Regions from separate parts of the Priestia sp. JSM ZJ58 genome, predicted to be linked through region 2. Evidence: riboswitches for the same ligand, from Rfam matches in the RefSeq annotation. Region 2 holds a riboswitch; each other region holds the start of a gene.
What was found. A riboswitch is a leader RNA that binds a small molecule or an ion and turns the genes downstream of it on or off. The one in region 2 is predicted to bind S-adenosylmethionine.

Region 1: linked by a shared signal. The riboswitch ahead of ACH6EI_RS13390 (Na+/H+ antiporter NhaC family protein) and the one ahead of ACH6EI_RS04710 (hypothetical protein) in region 2 are both predicted to bind S-adenosylmethionine.
Region 3: linked by a shared signal. The riboswitch ahead of mtnK (S-methyl-5-thioribose kinase) and the one ahead of ACH6EI_RS04710 (hypothetical protein) in region 2 are both predicted to bind S-adenosylmethionine.

The regions. Positions count from the first base shown of each region.
Region 1 covers NZ_JBISEM010000001.1:2,526,381-2,534,707, forward strand. The annotation lists gene splB (spore photoproduct lyase) at 1-520, opposite strand, end outside; gene ACH6EI_RS13375 (transcriptional regulator SplA domain-containing protein) at 632-880, opposite strand; gene ACH6EI_RS13380 (LacI family DNA-binding transcriptional regulator) at 966-1,925, opposite strand; gene ACH6EI_RS13385 (hypothetical protein) at 2,050-2,178, shown strand; gene ACH6EI_RS13390 (Na+/H+ antiporter NhaC family protein) at 2,218-3,528, opposite strand; SAM riboswitch class I at 3,614-3,720, opposite strand; gene ACH6EI_RS13395 (ABC transporter permease) at 3,822-4,589, opposite strand; gene ACH6EI_RS13400 (ABC transporter ATP-binding protein) at 4,582-5,493, opposite strand; gene ACH6EI_RS13405 (YtoQ family protein) at 5,664-6,104, shown strand; gene ACH6EI_RS13410 (Ger(x)C family spore germination protein) at 6,267-7,478, opposite strand; gene ACH6EI_RS13415 (spore germination protein) at 7,462-8,327, opposite strand, start outside.
Region 2 covers NZ_JBISEM010000001.1:916,494-924,820, forward strand. The annotation lists gene ACH6EI_RS04675 (metallophosphoesterase) at 194-1,519, shown strand; gene ACH6EI_RS04680 (GtrA family protein) at 1,678-2,097, shown strand; gene ACH6EI_RS04685 (DUF6044 family protein) at 2,135-3,820, shown strand; gene ACH6EI_RS04690 (glycosyltransferase family 2 protein) at 3,833-4,822, shown strand; gene ACH6EI_RS04695 (hypothetical protein) at 4,930-5,370, shown strand; gene ACH6EI_RS04700 (GNAT family N-acetyltransferase) at 5,452-5,898, shown strand; gene ACH6EI_RS04705 (hypothetical protein) at 5,911-6,207, opposite strand; SAM riboswitch class I at 6,329-6,430, shown strand; gene ACH6EI_RS04710 (hypothetical protein) at 6,494-6,838, shown strand; gene ACH6EI_RS04715 (DUF1540 domain-containing protein) at 6,939-7,097, shown strand; gene alaP (alanine permease AlaP) at 7,414-8,327, shown strand, end outside.
Region 3 covers NZ_JBISEM010000001.1:3,503,767-3,512,093, forward strand. The annotation lists gene ACH6EI_RS18295 (pyridoxal phosphate-dependent aminotransferase) at 21-1,193, opposite strand; gene ACH6EI_RS18300 (carbon-nitrogen family hydrolase) at 1,306-2,088, shown strand; SAM riboswitch class I at 2,180-2,331, shown strand; gene mtnK (S-methyl-5-thioribose kinase) at 2,467-3,639, shown strand; gene mtnA (S-methyl-5-thioribose-1-phosphate isomerase) at 3,675-4,733, shown strand; gene ACH6EI_RS18315 (hypothetical protein) at 4,926-5,099, shown strand; gene ACH6EI_RS18320 (hypothetical protein) at 5,174-5,338, shown strand; gene ACH6EI_RS18325 (methylated-DNA--[protein]-cysteine S-methyltransferase) at 5,339-5,842, opposite strand; gene ACH6EI_RS18330 (PAS domain S-box protein) at 5,862-8,018, opposite strand; gene ACH6EI_RS18335 (LutC/YkgG family protein) at 8,304-8,327, opposite strand, start outside.

The sequences.
Region 1 (8,327 bases), 1.6 Mb from region 2:
TCACAAAGCGCAGTTGACCTAGTTCACTTTCTCCAAAATATTCAATCGCGCGTTTTAATGAATGTGTTAAATGGTCAATTCCTACGATGTCAGATGTACAAGCCGCTTCAAATCGCGTTATTTGAGGGGCTCTTTCCTGCATATATTGTTCTGCTTGACCTAATATTTCTTCAACATTCACATACGTGCGAATATATGGTTTGCTTCCCATTGTTGTCTGCAAATAACAATAGTGACAGTGCCCCATACACCCTGTTGCAAAAGGTATTGCATATTCAGCTGACGGTTTAGATGTATCAAATTTCAAGGTTTTACGCACACCAACTACTAAAGTAGACTTGGCATTCCGATATTTTTGCAAATCATTTTTTCCCGGTATATTACGCACTTGATTATGAGAAGTTGTTTGACGAATCTCAATTCCCATCTTCTCAAATTTTTCTTTTAATTGAACACCAAGCGGGTACTCCATTGCCCCTGGTTCAATGTATACTAATTGAGGTACAAAAGGTTTTATCATCATGTACACTTCCTTTTTTCTAATACTAATAGCGTTTGAAAAACAAAAAGACTCTATCCTTGGTAATTATTTTTCACACAAAAAAAGCTCTCTGTTTAAGAGAGCCTTGCGTCAGTCATATTGTTCATAATCAAATATCTTGTTATACATTTTCTCTGCTTCTTCATACGTTGAATACACCGCATCATCTTCAGCTAACAAATGATAAGACTCATGTAAAAAGAGCGCTTTTTCGCCTTTGTTTTCAGGATGTTCAACAATTTCAGCTTGATTAATATTGGCAACGTTTGCCGTATGAGGATTTCGATAAATAACAAATACTTGATCTCCCACTTGATATTCTTTTTTCTCCACGATCATCATCCTTTTCTTCTTACTTTACTCGTATGATGTCCGCTTTTGCTCATTTTATCCGGTAAAAACACCCCATAACGTCATCAAGAATTTATACGCTTTTACGCTCGATAAACCGAAAAGGAAGCTCAATTTTTTGAAGATCCTTGCTCCCGACTAGTTTAAAAAGCGTTTCTCCCATTTCTTTAAGCGGAAGTTCGATCGTTGTAATTTGTAAATAAGAAGAAAGCGGATGATTATCAAAACCAATGATAGCTAAATCGCCTGGAACTGACATACCAGCTTGTTCGCACTGAGCTTTTATTCCGATAGCTACTTGATCGTTTGTTACTAAAAGCGCCTGAGGCCGATTTTTCATCTGCACTAGTTTTTCCACCACTTTTTCACCGTCTGTCACGTTCAAACAGCCTTGAAAAACCCATTCTGGATGATAAGGCTGATTTATTCTTTCTACATATTCTTTGTATGCTTGTTGCCTCTGTTGACTATTTGTACCCGTCATTCTTCCAATACAATAGCCAATATCCGTATATCCTTTTTCTTTTAAATACATGAGCGCTTTCTTAAAAGCTGCATAATGATCAACGTATACGGAGCGAATAGAACGATTTTGTACGTTTTCGCACACGGCTATCGGCCCGTACTGCTGATAATATTCAATCGTGCTCCACCTGCTTGCTCTAGAACAAATAATCACTCCATCAACCTGCTTTGTTTTTAGCATATGAAGCGCTTCTTCTTCTTTTTTTACATCATAGTTCGTCTGACAAATAACAAGCTGATACTGCTTTTCTAATGCTTGAGAGGCCACTCCTTCTAAAAGCAGACTGAAATAAGGATGGTTAATAAAAGGCAAGACGACGGCAATCATATTTGTTTTCCCTTTTGATAAGTGAACGGCATTAATATTTTGTTCGTAATTAAGTTCTTGAATTACTTCTTCTACCAGACGGCGCTTTTCTTCTTTTACATACGGATGATGATTTAAAACCCGTGACACGGTCGAAACAGATACACCAGCTTTTTTTGCGATATCTCGGATATTTGTCATGTTTTCACCTTTTTCTCTTGCGCTGAAACGCGTTTCATACTTTATTCTCATTATAAAGTGAAACAGCAATAAGCTAAACCCGTTACAATCATGTTTTTATTCACTTATATAAGGAGGTCATATCATGGGTATTTTATTATTCATTTTATTATGCGGAATTGAAATCGGAGGAGCGGCTTATGCACTTAAACAAAATGAGACACTTTGGAAGGAGCTAGATGAAGAAAAGCCGACTGATTTTTTCAAACAGTAAAAAACCCTTAAAAAGAATGTTCTTTTTAAGGGTTTGATATTACGCAACTTCTTTAGATGATTTTGATTTTTTATTTAAACGAGGAAAGCCAATTACAATCGCAATGATACCGCAAACCGCTGTTAACATTGGATAGAATGTAAATGGAATAATCTCAATCGGTGAAACTTTAGCAAATCCTGCTGCTAGAAGCATTTGTGCACCGTAAGGGATAAGCCCTTGAACGCTGCATGAAAACAAGTCGAGCAGACTGGCTGATTTACGATTATCAATTGAATACTTATCAGCGATTTCTTTCGCTAACGGACCTGCTGTAATAATTGAAATCGTGTTATTAGCCGTGGCTAAATTGGTTAAACTTACTAATCCAGCGATACTGAATTCTCCGCCTTTTTTTGTTTGAATGCGTCGTGTTAATAAGTTCAATAAGAACTGAATACCGCCGTTATAGCGAATGAGTTCAACCATTCCGCCAATTAAAAGAGATAAAATAATTAATTCCGACATTCCGCCAATACCTTCTGTCACAGTTTTAGCAAGAGAAGAAAGCGTGTAGCTTCCGTCAGCTAATCCAATCACGCCGGCTAATACAATTCCTCCGGTTAAAATGCTTAATACGTTTGCACCAAATATGGCAGCAACTAGTACGCCGACATAAGGCAAGATTTTAAACCAGCTAAAACCTTTAATTTCTACTGATGATGTATTGCCTAGCGTCATTACAAGTAATAAAACTACCGTAACAATCGCTGCAGGAAGTACGATAAAAAAGTTTACTTTTAATTTATCTGACATATTTGTTTTTTGCGTACGAACTGCCGCAATGGTTGTATCAGAGATTATAGATAAATTATCTCCAAACATTGCACCACCAATAACAGCGGCAATTGCCAATGTAATGGATACATGCGCTTGCTCACTGATCCCTACAGCGATAGGCCCTAACGCAGCGATTGTTCCCATTGACGTTCCCATCGAAATTGAAATGAATGCGCCAATAACAAAGATTCCAACTACCACTAAGCTTTGCGGAAGCACAGACAGAGCTAAGTTTACCGTTGAATCAACAGCTCCCATGCCTTTAGCAACTTGAGAAAAAGCACCTGCTAAAATAAAAATAAGCACCATAATAATGATATCAGGATGCCCTGCTCCTTTAGCAAAACGCTCCACTTTTACATTAAATGAATCTTTGCGGTTCATAGCCAGCGCCACAATGGCTGCAATGATAATGGCTACTAATACAGGCAGTTTATAAAAATCTCCCGTTATAATTCCTGATCCGACAAACAGGACTAAAAAGACACCCAGCGGTAACAGCGCCCAGCCGTTTCCTTTTTGTTGTTCCATTCTTAACACCTCTTGTTTACGTAATAAAAAAAGACCTCTTCTTATTGATAAGAAGAGGTCTCTTATTTGTATCATAAGATTACCCTTCTCATCTTCCAAACGAAACATCGTCTGCTGGATTTGGCACCGCACTGCGTACAGCCAGTTGCCGAGACATCATAGGGCCAGTCCCTCCGTCTCTCTTGATAAGAAGTTTATAGTTGTTTTAAAAATAGTCTTTCACTACTGTAATCTCTTTTTATTTAATTGTCAAATGCTATTTTAGAAAAATATATAGTGTGAAAATTCTCACATCAATTAGCTACGTCACGTTTTAAAAACGCTGCCCAAGCTACGCCCATAAAGAAGGCAAAGTGTGCAACTAAAATGAAGATTGAAAATGGAATCGTCATGCCGTCAAACATCGTCTTCATTCCGTCCATATACTGCACAAAGTTTGTGTTGGCGAACAGTAAAAATTTCCCCCACCATAAACCAAACTGTGATACTATTCCAGTTACTGCTTTCGCCCCGATACTTACGACAATAGCTAGACTAGAAGCAAGCGCGCTGTTTCTAAATAAAGACGACAGCATAAAAGCAAACGTCATCATCATAAACGTTTCCATATACGCACTGTCATACGTAAGCGTAATGTTTTTAAGCAGCTGCGCATCTCCTTCTAGACTGGTAAAGCCAAAGAACAATGCTCCCCATACAAACGAAAAAAGCAAATAGCTTAGTAAATAATATAAGCTAATTAAAATGAGGGTTAGATACTTGGATGCTAAAATCGTTGAGCGTCTAGCCGGGCGAATTAAAAGAAGCTTAATGGTACCTGCTTCAAACTCTTTTGCAACCATTGACCCTCCAACAGCAAGCGCGAAAAATTGAACGAGAATCAGCATACCCGAACTAAATGACAAGAAGTGTAAGAGGTTGTCTTCTGTTCCTGCACTGTTTGACACTTTCTTCACTAAAAGAGCCATACAAAGAGTTAAAATGCCGATTGTAATAAACGTGATTTTTGTACTTCTTTTGTGAAACCATTTCATGTGTTCATTTTGAATTAACTTAAGCATGATGCTCTCCTTCCGTAACGGACATAAAGGAATCTTCAAGCGTCTCATGAACAGGAGTGATTCGGTAGACTAAAATATCGCTGTCCACTAATTTTCTATTCACAGCTGGAATTTGTTCTTTCATAATCACTACGTCAATACTATCGGATTTTATTGTTACTTGGAATTCTTGAGATAAAAGATCCGCTGCTTTTTGCGCGTCAGATACTTCAAATTCTACATACATCCCTTGATCTTGACGATTTGGAGATAGATCTTGAATAGCTTTTAACTCGCCGTTTTGAATAATACCAACGCGGTCACATAGTGCTTCTACCTCTTTTAATAAGTGGCTCGCGATTAAAATTGAAATTCCTTCTTCCCTGCAAAGCGTTTGTAAATATGTACGAAATTCTCTCATTCCCGCTGGGTCTAGACCGTTTGTTGGCTCGTCTAGTAAAAGCAATGCAGGTTTATGTAAAATAGCTTGAGCTACTCCTAAACGCTGTCTCATCCCAAGAGAATACGTCTTCACTTTTGCATGAATGCTGTTTTCAAGTTTTACTAGCGCAATGACTTCATCCAAGCGTTCTAATGTGATGCCTTCATGCATATTAGCAAAGTGTTTTAAATTTTGATAGCCCGTCAGATAATCATAGAACTCAGGGTTTTCAATAATCGCTCCAATTGATTTCATAGCTGATGTAAACTGTTCCTTTAAAGGAAAGCCGTTAACGGTAATCGTTCCCTCTGTTTCTTTAATGAGTCCTACGACGGTACGAATTAGCGTTGTCTTTCCAGAGCCATTCGGACCAAGCAACCCGAAAATCTCACCGCGCTCAACCGATAAGGATACATCATGCAAAATGGTTTTCTTCCCAATTACTTTACTGACATGATCTACTTGTAGCACTGTTTCTGTCATCATGTACATCCTTTCTTTAATTAGCAATACGCCTTCTATTGTTTCTCTTTTTTAACTATTTGTCTACTATAACCTTATTTTTGGAAAAGTAGCTCATTCAAATCATTCGTATTATCCGCTTACATTTGATAAAATAAAACAAACTTTAGTTAGAGGAGGACTTCTACATAATGAACTTAACCGTATACCTTGCCGGGCAAATTCACGATAACTGGCGAGACGAAATTAAAAACCAAGCGGAACAATTAAACCTTCCCCTTACCTTTGTCGGTCCCATGACAGACCATGACCGCTCCGACAACATTGGAGAAGAAATTTTAGGAAAACAGCCTAACGCTGTCTTAAAAGATGAAGCTGCTTCTCAAATTAATAATTTACGCACGCAGGTGCTCCTTAAAAAATCTGATGTGGTCATTGCTTTATTTGGTGAAAAATACAAGCAGTGGAACAGCTCAATGGATGCAGCGACAGCCATCGCATTAGATAAACCGCTAATTTTGGTTCGCCCTGAAAAACTGCACCACCCGCTTAAAGAACTGTCAAACAAAGCCCAAGTTGTAGTCGAAACGCCAGAACAGGCTCTTCAAGCACTAGCTTATATTTTTGAATAACAACAAATAAGAGCTGTCGAAAACCGGCAGCTCTTATTTGTTGTTTGTTGAAGGCTCTGTACGAAGCATACGATGAGTATTTCGTGGGAAGTTCCGAGATTATTATTTTTTTAGGTTTTTTTCATTTTTGACATAACGATAAGCAAAGTTACAGTCGGGTGCTTACTTTTTTGACCCGGATGCTCCATAATCTTTAATCGTTAACTTCACATCATAGTTAATTGGCACTTCACTAAATGTTTGATCCCAATTTCCTTTGACCCTCATCCATGTTCTAGGCTGCTTAATTCTCAATTGATTTCCGAAACCTGCAACATCAACTTTATATTTTGTTTGCATTTTTTCTAGTACGTTTCTTACCAGGTACTTTACTTTTTTTTCTGAAGTTTTTTGCGCATTCTGTAAAAATTGATTATTAAAAGAGCTCCCTGAGGTCATCCAACTTTCAGATAGCCTTCCCACTGATTCAATGTGTACATCAAAAGAGATATTATCTCCTTTAACATGGGGTTGAATGTGACTTTTCATAGACTCTATTTCATATACAATCAGCTGACCGGTCTTTTTATCAAAGCTTTTTACTAGCCCGCCTTTCCCTTTCCCTGTAATCCAAGCCAAACCATCTAGTTCTTCTTCATTCAAAAAACCAATCATTTTGCTTGTTTCCCCTTTAATTATACCAGCACCCGCAAATTTGATTTCTCCATTTGCTGATAATACATTTTGCAATAGAAAACTAGATCCAGTTTGAATCTTGCTTGCTAATTTAATAAGCGGCATGGGCGGTAAAACCCGCGTTGTTCGATACGTATTGTCTATCATTCCATACAGGTGAAAAGCTGGGATCTCTCCTGCTGTTTTTGATTCTAACGTGTCGCTAGCTCTTCCTTTACTAATAAACACAAGGCAACTAGGTCTAAAATCATTGTCCCGAAGAGTTTGGTCCACTAATTGCTCTAAACTATACGCTCGTGCAAGGGCCTCACTGATAACCATTACTTTCATATGAGGACTAGTTAAAGGAGTGTCACTTCTTAAAGATAATTCACGAAGCATTTGAAAAGGAGAATCTCCTGTTTCCGAAATATTTACGTAAGATTTCTGCTGCGGTCCTCCTTGTTTAGTGGTTGAACTTGCGACTTGAGGAGTGATAAGTTGATAAGTTGACGTAATCAGGTTCTTTTTAGTATACCCTTCTCCTTGTTCATCAAATTCTTTTTCAGCTATGGACTCCTTACCTTTATCATAGGCCACACCCACTCCAAAACTTTGCTCTTCAATTTCATGACTGCTCCAGCAGCCTGCCAGAGGAAAGAGCAAAAAAACAGAAAACAAAACCAATAGGTACTGGAAATGGTTAAAGGTTTGTTTCATATTTTACTCCCTTTACTTTTGAAATAATGAGAAGAAGCAGCGGCAAAAAGCCAAATAAAACTAAGGCGATATTGCCAATCATATCTCCCAATTTAAATACATCATTAATATTTTTAGGAATCATGGAAATAAGATATATGACCGGAAGCAAACCATACATAAATGGATGAATGTTTTTTTTGAAAAGCTGAGACAGTCCTAATGAAGCGGCGTAATGGTTAATAGTAAAAGAAGCAAACATCTGCATGATCCATACAACTAGAAGCAAGGAATCAAATCGTTCAAAAATCAAGCCTGTCAGCTCAAAACTCCTTATTAAATCAAGCGTTGGCCATGTTCTTATTACTACTCCATCAATCGATAACGCTCCAATCACCATTACAACAGTAATCACATAAATAAATATAGGAATAGTAATTCCAACTAGCACAGCTTTTCCTGCTTTGTGCGGTTCTTTCATAAAAGCTAAAATGATTAACATGACTTCAGGACCGGTGAATGCAAGAGCAGTTGTTTTTACCCCTTTTAATACAGGAAGGACTCCTGATCCAAGTACGGGGCGCAGATTATCTATTTCAAATATTTTCATACTCATAAAAGCTACCAGTAAAAAAAGAATAACGGTAATAGGGAATATAATTTCAAACAGTCGAGCGATCGGATTAATGCCCCCTCTAATTAAATAGAGGCTTATCCACATAAATGGCATAATAATAGCCCACGTCGGCGTTCCTTCCAGCAAGAGATATCCGGTTACTTCTGCCAATGAACGGGCGTGAAAACCACCAAGCAGTAAAAAATAACCTATCATAAGTAAGCTAATTAACTTACTCAACCATTTCCCTGTAA
Region 2 (8,327 bases):
AGTCTGTAATATACGAAAATCATACCACTATGACTAGGAAAAGTGTAATGAATTGATTGTGAACATAGTGTATGCAAACACGAAAAGAAATATTGAAACTATACGATTATATATTTTGAAATTACATAAAATAAAAGCTCATACACGTAGAGAAAATGACTGAGACGCAGCAGTGAAGGAAGGAGGAAGCATCATGCTCGGCGGTTTTATGGAAACGCTGAAAAAAGACTGGCTCGCTTTAGTATTAATAAGTGTTCTTATATGCGGGATTACCTTAAATGTACGAGCTGAAGAGAAGAGCGGACGAAGCGGATACATCGAACCAAAGCTAGTTTTTCCTGTGATCAGTGATGTTCACATTAAGGAAACAGGAACGCTTGATTTGCGTACTTTTCAACATGCATTAACGCAATTAAATGAACAGGCACCGAAACAAGATGCATTCGTAGTCGTAGGAGATTTGGCCGACACAGGCGCGTTAAAAGAATACGATCGCTTTTTTTCTATTTATAATCAAAATAAACAGTCGCAGGCCGTGTCTCTTTTTACAATTGGCAACCATGAATACCGGGACAGTGTAACCAATCAGCAAGCGCAGCAGCGTTTTTTATCTAAAACCAAAATGAAGTCTCTTTACTTTCATCAAGTGATAAAAGGATATCATTTTATCATGCTTGGAACAGAAAGCCGTCTGACCGCCGGTGATTATTCAATCAAACAAATTAACTGGCTTGCTGAACAGTTGAAGATAGCAAAGCGAGACGATCCTAAAAAACCGATTTTTGTCTTTATTCATCAGCCTATTAACAATACATTGTACGGGAAAAACAGATGGGGGATAGAAGTGAATGAACAGCTTCTTTACAATACGTTAAAACCTTATCCGCAGGTCATTACGTTTTCTGGTCATACCCACCATCCGTTGGACGACCCTCGTACTATTTTTCAAAGAGATTTCACCTCTCTTGCAACGTCTTCTGTTCGGTATATATGGCCTGGTGCTGGATATTTACAAGGTGAACTTCCTCCTGGCTACCGAGATGTGAGTCAAGGTCTTCTTGTAGAGGTTTATAATCGAAAAGTAGTCGTTAAAAGGCGGGATTTTCACGCCAATAAGTGGACGGGAGAAGCGTGGGAAATTGACACACCTGCAGATACAAAAAAATTTCACTACACGAATGAGCGAGATTTAGTAAAACCGATTTTTCTTCCAAGCTCTACTATTTCTGTTATACAAGAAAAAGCTTCAGCAAATCAGCTTTATATCCAGTTTACGCAAGCGGTGGATAATCTGATGGTTCATTCTTATCGCATTACCGTCAAAAATAAAGAAACTGGAAAAGTGGTCAAAACATATAATGCATTTTCTCAATATTACAGCGATCCTGTTCCGGATGTTTTAAGTCTTCCGTTATCCGGTTTGCAGCCTCATACTGCGTATCAAATAGAAGTAGCGGCAGTGGATGCGTTTGATAATCAAAGCGATCAAAAATTAATGATTGAAGGCTCTACTAAATAGCTGAAAGAATCCTGATTTTTATTGATTCTTTTAGCTTTTTTTCATCTGTTTTTAATGTTATTTTCATTAGATTTTTAAGTGGAGTTGCTACACTGAAACTGTATTTAAAGTCATAATATGTAATTTTTATGAAAGTATCAAAATCAAAAGGAGTTTATATGAAAGGATCTTTTGTACGTTTTTTAGTAGTGGGACTGGTCAATACAGCAGTAGGTCTCTCCATTATGTATGTGTTGCTTCATATCTTTCATCATTACTGGATAGCGACGTTCGTTGGCAATGCAGCGGGGGCAGTCGTCAGCTACGTGTTAAATCGAATATTTACGTTTAAAAGCGGAGTTCATTTATCAAAAAGCATACTGCGTTTTATTTTAGTTATTGGCATTTGCTACGGCTTGTCTTACTATATTGGACTGCAGTTCTCCAGCTGGTTATTGCATCAACTTCCTGTTGCGGTGCGTCCGTTCAAAAAAGACGTCGGTATATTAATTGGAACAGGTCTGTATACGCTTTTAAATTATACGGGTCAAAAATACTTTGTATTTAATACAAAAAAAGAAGCAGTCGTCCACGATTAGCTTTTAGTCATTATGAAATGGAAATAGGTGTTAACAGATGAAGAAAGAAACAGCTATGAATAAAGAAAAAACATTGCTTATTATCGCTTTCCTTTTGCTGCTTGCGTATGTATCTCCTATGTTTTTGCTTGGGGAAAATTCACATATACGCGTGCATGATAATTTAGACTCAAATATTACGTGGTATAAAGTTCTGCATCGAAGCGGAGAGCTGTTTGGCTCCAGTCATGCCGTATTACCTCAAATTATTAACGGATTGCCGAGGAATACGTTTGGAACAGAATTTAGCGGTATCCAGTGGCTATATGGTTTATTCCCGACCATGCTTGCATACAGCCTGAGTCAAACGATCACGCGCGTATTTGCTTTAATTGGAATGTATTTGTTATTAAAAAAGCATTTTATTAAAAGCAAGGATGCGTATGCGATTCGAGTGCTTGTATCGCTTGCTTTTGCACTTACGCCATTTTGGCCTTCGGGCATGCTGAGTACATTAGGACAGCCGCTGGCGCTGTGGGCGTTTTTAACCATTCGAAACCGCGAAGGAACGTGGAAGGAATGGCTTACACTTTTACTGCTCCCGTTTTACGCGAGCTTTGTGCTCGGGTTTTTCTTCTTTTTAGCAGCGATGGGGCTGCTATGGCTAAGAGACGTAGTAAAAAAACGAGCGTGGAATATTCCTTTTTTAAGCAGTATTGCAGCGATGACTGCTGTCTTTCTGCTCATTGAATACCGACTTGTTGATTCGCTTTTATTTCCGGAGGCCCCGACGAGTCGAAATGAATTTTTAAGCTCTACTCTAAGCTTTGGACATTCCGTTCGCCTTGCTTTGAAGAACTATACGCTCGGGCATACGCATGTAATGACGCTTCATACTTTTGTCATTTTACCGCTTTCTTTTGTCGTATTGTGGTTTGTTGCTCGAAATCGCAAGGAAAAGCTTGAAAAAACGTTTTTGCAGTTATTTATTCTTAATCTACTACTGTCGATTTGGTATGCGTTTTGGTTTTATAAAGGTTGGGAGCCGCTAAAAGAAAAATATCAGCTTTTTAATACGTTCAACTTTGCTAGATTTCACTTTTTACGCCCGCTCATTATTTATTTGATGTTTGCCGTTGGCGGCTATGTTTTGTGGAAAAGGAGCAAGGCGTGGAAAAAGTTTGTGTGGGTATGTTTGATTTTACAGCTGCTTTTGTTATTTATAGCAAATCCTGAACTTTACTATCGCTACAATCACGAGCCTTCAGTCAAAGAATTTTATGCTGTGCATCAATTTGATGAAATAAGCAGATATATTGGAAAACCTAAATCATCTTATCGCGTAGCGAGCATAGGGCTTCATCCATCAATTGCTCAGTATAACGGCTTTTATACGCTAGATACGTATAACAACTTCTATCCGTTAACATATAAACATGAGTTTCGCAAAATTATTGCCAAAGAGCTTGATAAAAATAAAAAACTAGAAAGCTACTATGATCATTGGGGCAATCGCTGCTATGTGTTTGTTAGTGAGCTAGGGAAAAAATATGATTACCGAAAAGACTCAACGAAAAAAATCCGTCATTTGCAGCTTAATATCAGCCAATTTAAGAAAATGGGCGGTCGCTATATTTTTTCAGCTGTGCCAATTGAAAATGCTGAAAGCGACGGTTTGCACTTTTTAAAAGCATTTAACGATAAACAGTCCGCTTGGAAAGTGTATGTATATGAAGCAAAGTAAGGGGGCAATAACATGAACAGACCTATTTTAACGATCGTGGTTCCATGCTACAACGAAGAAGAAGTATTCACAGAGACGTCTTTTCAATTAACTACTGTAGTAAAAGAACTAATTAATGAACGACTTGTATCCAGTGAAAGCACCATTTTATTTGTAGACGATGGAAGTAAAGACAGCACGTGGTCGCTTATTGAAAAAGAAAGCTGCAGCAATTTGTTTGTAAAAGGGTTAAAGTTAGCGCGAAATGTAGGACATCAAAATGCTTTGCTTGCAGGACTAGAAGTAGCTCATAAGCAATCTGACTGCGTCATTTCCATTGACGCGGATTTGCAAGATGATATCAGCGTCATTCGTACTTTTGTAGAGAAATATTGGCTCGGGTATGAAGTTGTATATGGCGTTCGAGACAGCAGAGAAACCGATACATTTTTCAAACGAACCACGGCAGTAGGGTTTTATCGTTTTATGAACAAGCTAGGAATTCAGCTCGTTCAAAATCACGCTGATTTTCGCCTTATGAGCAAACGTGCTCTTGGTGAACTCATGAAATATAAAGAAGGAAACGTCTTTTTGCGGGGCCTTGTACCATTAGTAGGATTTCGCTCCACGGAAGTCACATATGACCGCAAAGAACGGACGGCGGGTGAGTCAAAATATCCGCTAAAGAAAATGCTCGCTTTTGCATTTGACGGGATTACGTCTTTTAGCGTAGCACCTATACGCTTACTGACGCTGCTTGGAGGAGCTTCGTTTCTCTTTAGTATTTTGTTTGGCATTTATGCGCTGATTCAAAAATATTTAGATCATACGCAAATTGGCTGGACGTCTCTTATTTTATCAATTTGGCTTGTAGGCGGCCTGCAGCTAATGGGAATAGGTCTTGTCGGAGAATACATTGGCAAGATTTTCAACGAAGTGAAACAGCGTCCTAAATATGCGATTGAAAGAGATTTATATACAAAACACTCGTTAGACAAACAAAAAGATTTGCTGATGCATTAATTAAGAAGCTTCTCCTGAATGGAGAGGCTTTTTTGTTAAAGTGTTTATCATAATTTTTAAGGTAATAGGAGATGCTACTACTAAAATTTCTAAGGAGATCAAAATCTATGAAAAGACTACTTTATACAGTCAGCACTTTTTGTTTTGTTTGGCTTGCTTTTGCAACCATTCATGTCAGCGCTCTTTCGATTGAGAAACTTCCAATGAAGAAATCATCTGAACAATGGTCGGTCGAACTGACAAAAGCGAGCATGACGGGAGATAATCAGCTAAAGTGGAAAAATAACGTCTATCATACATATGGATTAACCGTTGAAAACATTGGAAAAGACGTAGAGCGTGTGCAGGTCCAAGCTTTTAGGCACGAAGGAAAAAATAAGGCGAAATACAGCTTGTTTTCTCCTATTGAAAGGTCTAACTTAAGCAAAAGCGGTCAGCGTTTTCGCTATGCCAATTTTGCTGTTCCTGGAAAAGCGGCAGGCTTAGACATCATGATTAACTGGACGGATGAACAAGGCAACCATCAAGAACATTTTGAATTTAAATAAAAGTCTTCGCTTAGGCGAAGACTTTTTTTTGCAGGAATTTATCTCTGTATGTGGAAAACGAACACGAAAGGAGAGATTGTGATGATTGCAAAAGCTACTGAAGAAGAAATACAGGAAATTCGGACGAAATCTGCTGATGCGCTGTTTGAAGGAACAACGCATCAGTTTCAACCGTCAACTGAACGCGTAAATGAACTAATTGATAATGCCCTTGAAAAAGGGTGTTATTATTTAGTATCTAGACAAGAAAATAAACTTGCAGGCTGGGTTTTTGTCGGTCCATCTGCCGACTTCTTTTCAAAAGCAGAAATTGGCTTTATCTACGAGTTATATGTTTTACCAGAATACCGCGGGCAAGGTCTAGCCAAGCCGTTAATGCAAAAAGCAATTGATGAATTGTCTATCAAAGGATACCCTGAAATCAGACTCAGCGTTCATGCTGGGAATTTTGCACAGCATGTGTACCGTGAACTTGGATTTGTAGATAAACAAATATCAATGAGCCTACAGGTGGCAAAACGTCCGTAATGTTGGTGAATGTCAGCGAGTCCATAAAACATAAGATGTTATACATGCGATGAGGTTCGGTAATGAAAGTAAAAGCAAATAAGTAGCCCAAACGGTGCTTTTATCCAGTGATTCAACAGCTCCGGCACCTGTATTACCTGAGGAGGGGGGATCTTCAAGCGCGTTCATAACTAAAGCCGCCGCTGCTAAAATAATCCCTCCAATGCTTCCGGTTGTTTTGACAATTGCAACGTGGAAAGTAGATGAAAAAGCAATGCTGAGAAGCAGCAGCAAGCTTCCCAAAAAAGCAGATAACATATATCGTTTCATGTGCTCACCATCCTTTATAAAATCATACCATATTTTACTTCTTTTTTCTTTTTATTGAAAAGCTATTGACGTAACCTATAAAACATATTAGAATAGTCAGAAATAATTTAAAAGCGAAATATTCTTATCTAGAGAGGTGGAGGGACTGGCCCTTTGAAGCCTCAGCAACCACAATCATTGAATGGTGCTAATTCCAGCATAGCCTAGCTCTGACAGATAAGAAGAGGAATCTTTTTCTATGATGAAATCCTCTTCTTAGGAAGAAACATTTCGTATAGAAAAGGTGATGACATTGAAAAATACACAACAGGCGCTAAGCGTTGATGATTATTTAGATCTATACTTGTTAGCAAAAGAACTAAAAGACGAAACGTGGCAGCAGGAAATTTTAGCCGCGCTAAAAACGAAGCAAAATCGTTCATTTGAAGACAAACAATCCGCACTCGTTCAAGAAATATGGGAAGATTTTAAACAGTTAAATGAAGATATTTCTTTTACGTATCGCTTAATTCAAGAAGAGCCAACTAATGAACAGTTTCAAGTTAAATTAAGGAACTTGAGAGAACGGCGGATCACGCTGAGTCGTGAATTATATTTAGCTAAAAAACAGTATGTTGAACACACGCAGTAAAAGGATCCGCTTGATAAACAAGCGGTTTTTTTGCATGTAAATGTTAGAAGCGTTCTATTTCGGGTAGTAAATAGATAAGACAAAAAAAGGAGGGATAACAGTGGCCCAAGGTGTATTATGTGAAGTGAATGAGTGCATGTATTGGAAATCGGGAAATAAATGCAGTGCAGAGTCCATTTACGTTGTGAGTCCTGAAAGTAGTCACCATGTTTCTGAAACGGAAGAACCTGGCTGTAAAACTTTTGAACCCGCGAGATAAATGCTAGTTTTATAAAAAAGCATAAAATGAACGATGCGCTGACGGAGTTGAGTCGGCGTTTTTCTATTTTTAAAAAAATACTATTACTTAGGTGCGATAATAAATACATAGTAAAAAAGCAGTGTCTACGTCTAATTGTGCGTTTAAACAAAATGATACGATAATTTTTTTGTTTTTCGACAAAAGAAAAACGAGAGAAAGGTGATAGAATACAAATATACAGCCTAGCTGACTTTTAGCATAAATTTATATGAAAGCGCTAACAAAAAAGCTGTATTCATCTCGTTTTGACAGATTGGAAAAAGGGGAGACGTTTATGCAGGGGAAAACTCAGGGGAAAGAATTGAAACGCGGGTTAGAAGAAAGACATGTGACGCTGATGTCCTTAGGAGCAGCCATAGGGGTAGGGCTGTTTCTTGGATCTGCATCTGCTATTAAATTAGCAGGGCCGGGAATATTATTGGCGTATGGATTTAGCGGAATGATTATGTTTTTTATTATGAGAGCACTTGGAGAAATGGCGATTCAAAAACCTGTTGCAGGTTCATTCAGCAAGTACGCGCGCGACTATTTAGGGCCCCTTGCTGGTTATCTAACAGGTTGGAACTACTGGTTTTTATGGGTTGTAACATGTATGGCTGAAATTACAGCCGTTGGTATTTATATGGGATATTGGTATCCGGATGTACCAAACTGGATTTGGGCGTTATCGGCGCTTGTCATCATGACAACAGTTAACTTCTTAGCTGTTAAGGCATATGGTGAACTGGAATTTTGGTTTGCACTTATTAAAATTTTAGCGATTGTGTTAATGATTGCCGTTGGATTATTAATGATTGTGTTTGGAATCGGGAACGGCGGCGTTGCGACGGGTATTAAAAACTTATGGGACAACGGCGGGCTGTTCCCGAACGGATTCAAAGGTATTTTACTGTCGCTGCAAATGGTTATGTTTGCATATTTAGGAATTGAAATGATCGGCGTTACCGCGGGAGAAGTGAAAAATCCAGAAAAATCTCTAGCAAGAGCGATTGATTCGGTCTTTTGGCGTATTCTTATTTTCTACGTTGGTGCATTATTTGTCATTATGTCGATTTATCCTTGGCAAGAAATTGGTTCACAGGGAAGCCCGTTTGTATTAACATTTGAAAAAATCGGGATTCCAGCAGCGGCAGGCATTATTAACTTTGTGGTGCTAACAGCAGCTCTTTCTTCTTGTAACAGCGGTAT
Region 3 (8,327 bases), 2.6 Mb from region 2:
AAAGGATTGTCAATGCGTTTTTAAAATAAATTTAATTTTTTTATTCGAGATACAGCTTCTCTCATGCGCTCTTCATCCGTCAGCAGTCCTACGCGCACATAGCCTTCACCATATGTTCCGAAGCCTACTCCAGGTGCCACTACAACGTGGGCTTTTTCAAGAAGTAAATCTGAAAATTGTTCAGAAGTATATCCTTTAGGAACTTTTAGCCATGCAAAAAAGGAACCCGCTGGAGATGTAACGTCCCAACCAATTTCTTGAAGCCCTTGAATAAAGGTATTGCGTCTAGATTCATAGCGCTTAACTAAATCATTCACACATTGTTGAGATTCTAACAGAGCTGCCGCTGCTGCCTCTTGAACCGCCCCAAAGAGGCTGACATACATATGATCTTGAAGAAGATTAATAGCTTCTACTACACTTTCATTTCCTACAGCAAATCCAACTCGCCATCCCGCCATGTTATACGTTTTAGAAAGAGTATAAATTTCAATTCCCGTCTCTTTTGCACCAGGAGTCTGTAAAAAGCTGATTGGCTTTTTACCATCAAATCCAATGGCTCCGTAGGCAAAGTCGTGTACCACACAAATATCGTGCTTGGCAGCAAACGCCACGGTGTCTTCAAAAAATTCTGCCGTTGCCACTGCACCGGTAGGATTATTCGGATAGTTTAAAAACATGAGCTTTGCCTGTTCTTTAGCACGTTCACCTATCTCTTCGTATACGGGCAGAAAATGATTTTCAGCCGTGAGCGGCATCACTTCCATCTTTGCTTTTGCAAGCTCTACTCCAGACCAGTAATCAGGATATCCAGGATCCGGAACCAGCACCGTATCTCCAGGGTTTAATAAGCACTGCGGGATTTCAACAAGTCCACCCTTCCCGCCAAACAAAATAGCTACTTCTTTTTCAGGATCCACATCAACGCCATATTCTCGTTTATAAAAAGTCGCAACGGCCTCTTTCAAAAACTGGTGCCCCCGAAATGGAGAATATTTATGATGCATAGGATTAGCACTTGCTTTTTGCAGTGTTTCTACAATATGTGAAGGAGTAGGCTGATCAGGATTGCCCTGCCCTAAGTTAATAACGTCGTGCCCTTGGGCCATTACTTTTCCTACCTTGCCTACAAGTGATGCAAAAAATTGTTTTGGTAAACTTTTTAATAGTTCCGATTGCTCAAATTGTTTCATCATCGCACACCTTCTCAAAAAATTCTTGAAATTCTAGTCACAAATAATATATTGTAATACTCAACTTGTAAAGTCATTTTTTTCAACTACTACAAAAAGGACGGATGATAAAGTGAGTGTAAAAATCACGTGTTTGCAGCTTGATATTGCGTTTGGAAACCCAACTAAAAACCGAAAATATATTCAACAAAAAATGACGGAAGCTCTGAAAGAAAACCCTGACATCCTTGTGCTTCCTGAGCTATGGGATACAGCTTATGATTTGACGCGGCTAGACGAAATTGCCGATGATGAAGGACAGCAGGCCAAGCAATTAATCTCTCAATTTGCTAAAACGAACGAAGTAAATATTGTAGCAGGTTCGATCGCGAAAAAAACAGAGCAAGGCGTCACAAATACGATGTATATTTTTGACCGAAAAGGTCGTGAAGTGTCACAATACAGTAAGCTGCACTTATTTAAATTAATGGATGAGCACCTCTATCTAGAAGCAGGAACAGCAAAAAATCTTTTTACACTTGAACAGTCTTTATGCGCAGGAGTTATTTGTTACGATATTCGTTTTCCAGAATGGATTCGCGTGCATACTAGCAGCGGAGCAGAAGTCTTATTTGTTGTTGCTCAGTGGCCGGCTCCAAGACTTGCCCATTGGAAAGCACTGCTCATTAGCCGCGCAATCGAAAATCAATGCTATGTAATCGCGTGTAATCGTGTAGGCCAAGATCCTAATAATACATTTGCCGGACATTCCTTAGTCATCGATCCGTGGGGAGAAATAATCGCTGAAGCTGGCGATAGCGAAGAACTTTTAAGTGCCGACGTTAACCTGGAACTTGTAAAAGAAATTCGTAAACAAATTCCTGTCTTTACAGATCGCCGCACAGAATTTTATTAATTATGTATTGACAGCCGTTTTTTTGCATGATACGATTTTCACCAGATAACATAAAATTTTCAAACAAATCAAAATTGAATAAGTAATCGTACTCTTATCAAGAGTTGGCTGAGGGATTTGGCCCTGTGAAGCCCAGCAACCGACCGTCATTCCATCCTAAGATGGATCACACCCGTAAAACATGTTTTTACAAAGGCACGGTGCTAATTCCAACAGAAAGTAATTCTTTCTGGCAGATAAGAGGTTTGAACACTACAATCAAGCCTCTTTCCAACGAAAGAGGCTTTTATATTTTCTAAAATTATAAAAGCCTCCATACATTCTTAAACCTATTAACTTAGTAAACAAATCAGTTTAATAAACTATGGAGGGATTCTAATGTCAACAACAAAAACAGAGAAGTATCAGCCTTTAACAGAAATTTCAGCAATCAAACTTGTGAAAAAGCTAGGTCTCTTTGATGCCACAGAAGCACTGACTGCCCGTGAAATCGGTGATGGCAACTTAAATCTCGTCTTTCACATCATAAATGATCAAACGAATAAATCCATTATCGTCAAACAAGCACTTCCCTATGCAAAAGTTGTAGGCGAAAGCTGGCCTCTATCCTTGAACCGTGCCACGATTGAAAGCAATGCGCTCAGGCAATTCGGTGCATTTACCCCTGAACTCGTACCAGCTGTGTATTACCACGATGAAACGCTTGCTGTTACGGTCATGGAAGATCTGTCTCATTTAACGATTTCCCGCGCCGGACTTATTCAAGGAGAAAGTTATCCCCTGCTTTCACAGCATATCGGTTCTTTTCTAGGACATATTGCGTTCAAAACGTCGGATTTTGCCTTAAAGCCTCAGGATAAAAAAGAAGAAGTCGTCAAGTACAGCAATCCGGACTTATGCAATATTACGGAAGATTTAGTTTTTACAGATCCTTTTTTTGATATCGATACAAATGAATTTGAAGAAGCGCTGCGTCCTGATGTAGAAGAATTGTGGAACGATGGAGATGTAAAGCTACAAGCAGCAAAATTAAAATATAAATTTTTAACAAATGCCCAAACGCTAATTCACGGTGATTTACATACAGGAAGCATATTTGCTAGCAGTCAAGAAACGAAAGTGATTGATCCAGAATTTGCTTTTTACGGTCCGTTTGGATTCGATTTAGGCCAATTTGTTGCGAATTTATTTTTAAATGCTCTTTCTCGAGAAACAGATCGCGAACCATTATTTGCACACATTACGAACACATGGAACGTATTTAAAGATACCTTTACTGCGCTTTGGCATTCTGAAAACACTGAACCTTTCGCTAAAGATGAGCGCTTGTTACATGAAATTTTAACGCAAACGTGGCAAGATGCTGTTGGGTATGCAGGGTGTGAAATCATTCGACGTACGATTGGCTTAGCTCACGTGGCGGACTTAGACGAAATTTCTTTAGAAGAAAGAAAAATTAACGCTAAACGTACTGCGTTAAAAATTGGACGCTATTTGCTTCTGCATCAACAAGACGTTTCACCAAATGAATTTGAACATTTACTTCGATAACGAATAATGTACACAATGAAAGGATCGGTATCAGCATGACAAATACACTATCACTTCCGCGCTCAGTGGAATGGAATGAATCATATATTACTTTATTAGATCAGCAGCAGCTTCCTGGCAAAGTTGAATATATTAAGCTGCAAACCATTAAAGACGTATGGGATGCTATCACTACCTTGAAAGTACGCGGAGCCCCTGCAATTGGCATTACGGCGGCTTTTGGTCTTGCTCTTTCTGCGCTTAGCTATGACACGGATTCAGTCAAGGAATTTAACAAAAAGCTAGCTCTTGATCAACAGTATTTAGCTAGTTCACGCCCGACTGCCGTCAATTTATTTTGGGCACTGGACCGCGTAGCGAAAAGCGCTGAATCCGCTTCGTCCGTTAATGAAGCTAAAACAAAAGTTGTTCATGAAGCGATTCAAATTCAAGTAGAAGATGAAGAAACGTGCTACCGAATTGGCGATCATGCTCTATCTTTATTCAAAAAGAAAGATAAAATCATGACCATATGTAATGCTGGTTCAATTGCTACCGCTTATTACGGAACAGCATTAGCACCTTTTCACTTGTCTAAACAGCGGGATATTCCGCTTGAAGTGTTTGCCTGTGAAACAAGACCCGTACTTCAAGGTTCCCGCTTAACCGCATGGGAACTTCAGCAGTCGGGAGTAGACGTTACGCTGATTACGGATAATATGGCCGCTCATACCATTAAAACAAAAGGAATCAATGGAATTATTGTAGGAGCTGATCGTATTGCAGCGAATGGCGATACGGCTAACAAAATTGGAACGTACGGACTTGCTCTTTTAGCGAAAGCATTCGGTATTCCATTTTACGTAGCAGCGCCGCAGTCCACATTTGATTTATCTATTCAAGACGGAAGCAGTATCCCTATTGAAGAACGTTCACCTAAAGAAGTAACGCACATTGGAGATACGCAAATTGCTCCAGACGGAATCTCTGTGTACAATCCAGCTTTTGATGTGACGCCAAGCGAACTGATTACGGCCATTATTACAGAGCATGGAGTTATCCATTCCCCGTCTTTTGAATCCATTCAGAAAGTTTTGCTGCAATCCGCTCAATAACAAGAGGCTGAGACAAAAGTATTTTAGCCCCACTGCAAAACGAACCATTAATCAACACGTTTGATTAATGGTTCGTTTTTTTTGTTATGGTGAATGTAGTTTCATCTGTTTCGTTCCTTCTAACAGTGGATTGGAGGGCAAGGCGAAGACTCCTGCGGGAAAAGCGGAACAGGTGAGACCCCACAGGAGCGTATGCGACGAGGAGGCTCAGCGGCCGCCCGCGGAAAGCGAAGTCTTGCACGGAAATCAACGTCGGTGTCACAAGCGATTCAGCTCATGTGTACGAGTTGTTCGTCTTTAGATGGCATTAATTTTGTTATGTCTCAACCTCTGTTATTAAACAGTGCTTTTCGGCTGCATTTGTAACACAATTGTAACAGTACTCTCTGCTTTTTCTACATATATTATAGGGGATTCTTTTTGAATAAGGGGGAGTAAATATGAGTGCAGAGCAAAAAACGGATAAAAACAAAGCGTTGAATCGCAAGCAGCAATATCAGCTATTCGATTTATCCAAAGATGAAGAACTAAATTCCCTCCCTTCTCCTCAGCAAATTGACGGTGTGTTTGTGCAAGGAGAAGGCTGGAAATTAGACGGTGAATAGTTATTTTAACTCCAGAGCGCCTTTTGCTACATTTCTTTCAAGCATTAATAGTTTTTCTTTTATATGAGTTTGGGAACCTGCATAACCTGTTAAAGCTCCATTTTTACCAATAACACGGTGACAAGGTAAAATAATAGGCAGTGGATTTCGACGATTCGCTTGTCCCACAGCCCTTACGGCTTTAGAGCGATTAACAGACTCCGCTACATCACTATAAGACCACGTTTGTCCATAAGGTATACCTTTAAGAGTTAACCACACTTCTTTTTGAAAGTCTGTTCCTTTTATATCCAAAGGCACATCAAATGTTAGCGTGCGCCCTTCAGCATAATCCTGAAGCTGCCGCTTCGCTTCTTTCACAAGGTGATAATTCTCGTCATGGACAAGTTTTTTAAGTTGCTCGTTGTGATCATCGCTATCAAACCAAATATGTTGAACCCCTTTTTCCGAGGCTACAATATAAATTTTCAAATCAGAAAATAAGTTCATTTCTCCATAGTACATACTCGCTTATCCTTTCTAATTAGGCTGGAAGAATAACACGAAAAGCCGTTCCTTCTCTTATTTTGCTTTCCACTTCAATTCGCCCTTTATGTTCTTCGATAATTTTATATGAGACCATCAAACCAAGCCCCGTTCCTTTTTCTTTTGTCGTATAAAATGGTTCTCCTAAGCGCTTGATGCGCTCTTCGGGCATTCCGTCTCCTTGATCTCGAATGGAGACCGTCACGTAGTGCGGCTCTGTAGAATAGACTTCAACAAAAATTCTTCCCCCGTTTGACGTGACTTCAATTGCGTTTTTAATTACATTTATTAGTACTTGTTTAATTTGGTTCGGCTCGCAGTATACCATTGGCAGCTGAGGGGACACACTTAGTTCAAACTGAATATTTTCTAAAAGCGCTTGAGCATTTAATAAATCAATCGTTTCTTTAACAACCGCAGCTAGATTTTTCTTTTCGAACTTTACGGCCTGTGGCTTAGCGAGTACTAGAAACTCTGTAATAATGGTTTCGATTCTTTTTAATTCGGATTTAATAATATCAAAATAAAGAGAGTGATCTTCTTGAATGCTGCTTTCTAGCAGCTGAACAAACCCTTTTAAAGCCGTCATCGGATTGCGGATTTCATGCGCAATCCCAGCTGCTAACTGTCCGACTACTTGAAGCGTATCCGATTTCCGAATCTGCTCCTGCATTTGATTTCGTTCCGTTACGTCTCTTAAAAGCGTCATATATAGACCTGGCAAGATATCTTTTTTCGTAGAGAATTCGATATTTTTAACTTTTTCGTTCCCCGTAACGTACGTAATCTCTCCTTCAGCTTCCCCTTTTTGCTCAATTGTTTCTTTATGCTCAATGACCGCATCTAAATTCGCTGAAGAAATAAAATCCTCCATGGAATGCGCACAAATCTCCTCTTTGCTGAGTTCGAGAATATCACAAAGAGAAGAATTCACATCAATAATATTTCGCTTGCCGTCCCATAAAACTAACCCATCGATCGAACCATTAAAAATCTGTCTGAATTTCTCTTCGTTATTCCGAAGCTCTTGTTCGATTTTTGTACGTTCACTAATGTTTCGAAAAATGGTTAAATGGTCTCCTTCTATAATGCCTTTTTTCCCTGTGAATTCCAACTGTTTGATTTCTCCATTTGGCATGTAAAAAGGAAGCTGATTGCGAATTTCTCCTTCTTTTTGAAATGTTTGCAGCATTTTTAATGCACTAAAGCTTTGCTTATCGATAAACGTATACAAATTACTTCCAATCAATTTGTTCAACGGCAGCTCGAATGTACGGGACGAAGCAAGATTAGCGTTTAAGATTTCCCCATCGTCTTTCCAAATCAAAATGGCTTCAATCGCATTTTCAAAAATAGCCCTGAAATTTTTTTCGCTTCTCAACAGCTGCTGCTCCATCAGCCGTTTTTCCGTCACGTCTCTCATAATGGACATATAGTATTGACTGTATATATTAGCCGTTGTGGTAAATTCAAAAAAAGTAACGTCTCCATTTTCGAGCTTAATCGGCAGCTCGCCGCTTGTCTTTCCTTCTTGATGCAGAGTTCTCCATAATTTTTTCACTTTATAATGATAAGTAGGTTCTACAAGCTCTTCTAACGTTTTAGTTAAAAGCTGTGCTCTTGTATAATTTAATCGCTCGCAAAATGAAGGGTTCGCGTCGATAAGCTGACCAGTTCGATCAAAAATAACAATTCCATCTACCGCTTCATTAAATACATCCATAAACATATGATGACTAATAAACCTTTCATTTTCCATCATCTTGTGCTGCGTAATATCTCGAAATGTACACACAATAATGCCCGACATGTGACTATGTTTGTGTGAAGTAAATTCAACATGTTTCATCATGCCGCTTTGAAGCGTCATCGCGCCTTCATATTTGAAATAGCTTTCTTCTAAAAGCGCTGGATAGTACGCTTCAATCATGTCATACGGAAAATACATGAGAAAATCTTTCATTTGATACGTTAATAGCTCATCCTTTGTTTTTTCAAACAGCCCGCAGGCTGATTCGTTTGCATTTATAACTTGAAAATACTCATCAAATACGACAATGGCATCTAATACGTCATTAAAAATAGCTCGTAGCTGCTCTAATTCACCTTGCTGCTTTTGCGCAGCTTCAGATGTTAATTCTCTGTGTGGTGACATGCTCATTGCTCCTTTCTTTTGCACTTCCCATTTCCCCACCTTTTATCTATAGACTTAGTATTCTACAAGATTTGCTTTTTACCTTTTTAAAATTAGTCACGTTTATTCAAAATGCGACATTTCTTCACATTCTCCCGTTATTTAAAAAAGGAGCATGAATAAAAGAGGCTGGGACATAACAAAATGAAACCTATGCTCAACATAACAAAGAAAACGAACCGTGAATCAACATGTTTGATTCACGGTTCGTTTTTCACTTCGGCTAAAATACGTTTTCCCCAGCCTCTATCGATCATTCACTACAATATA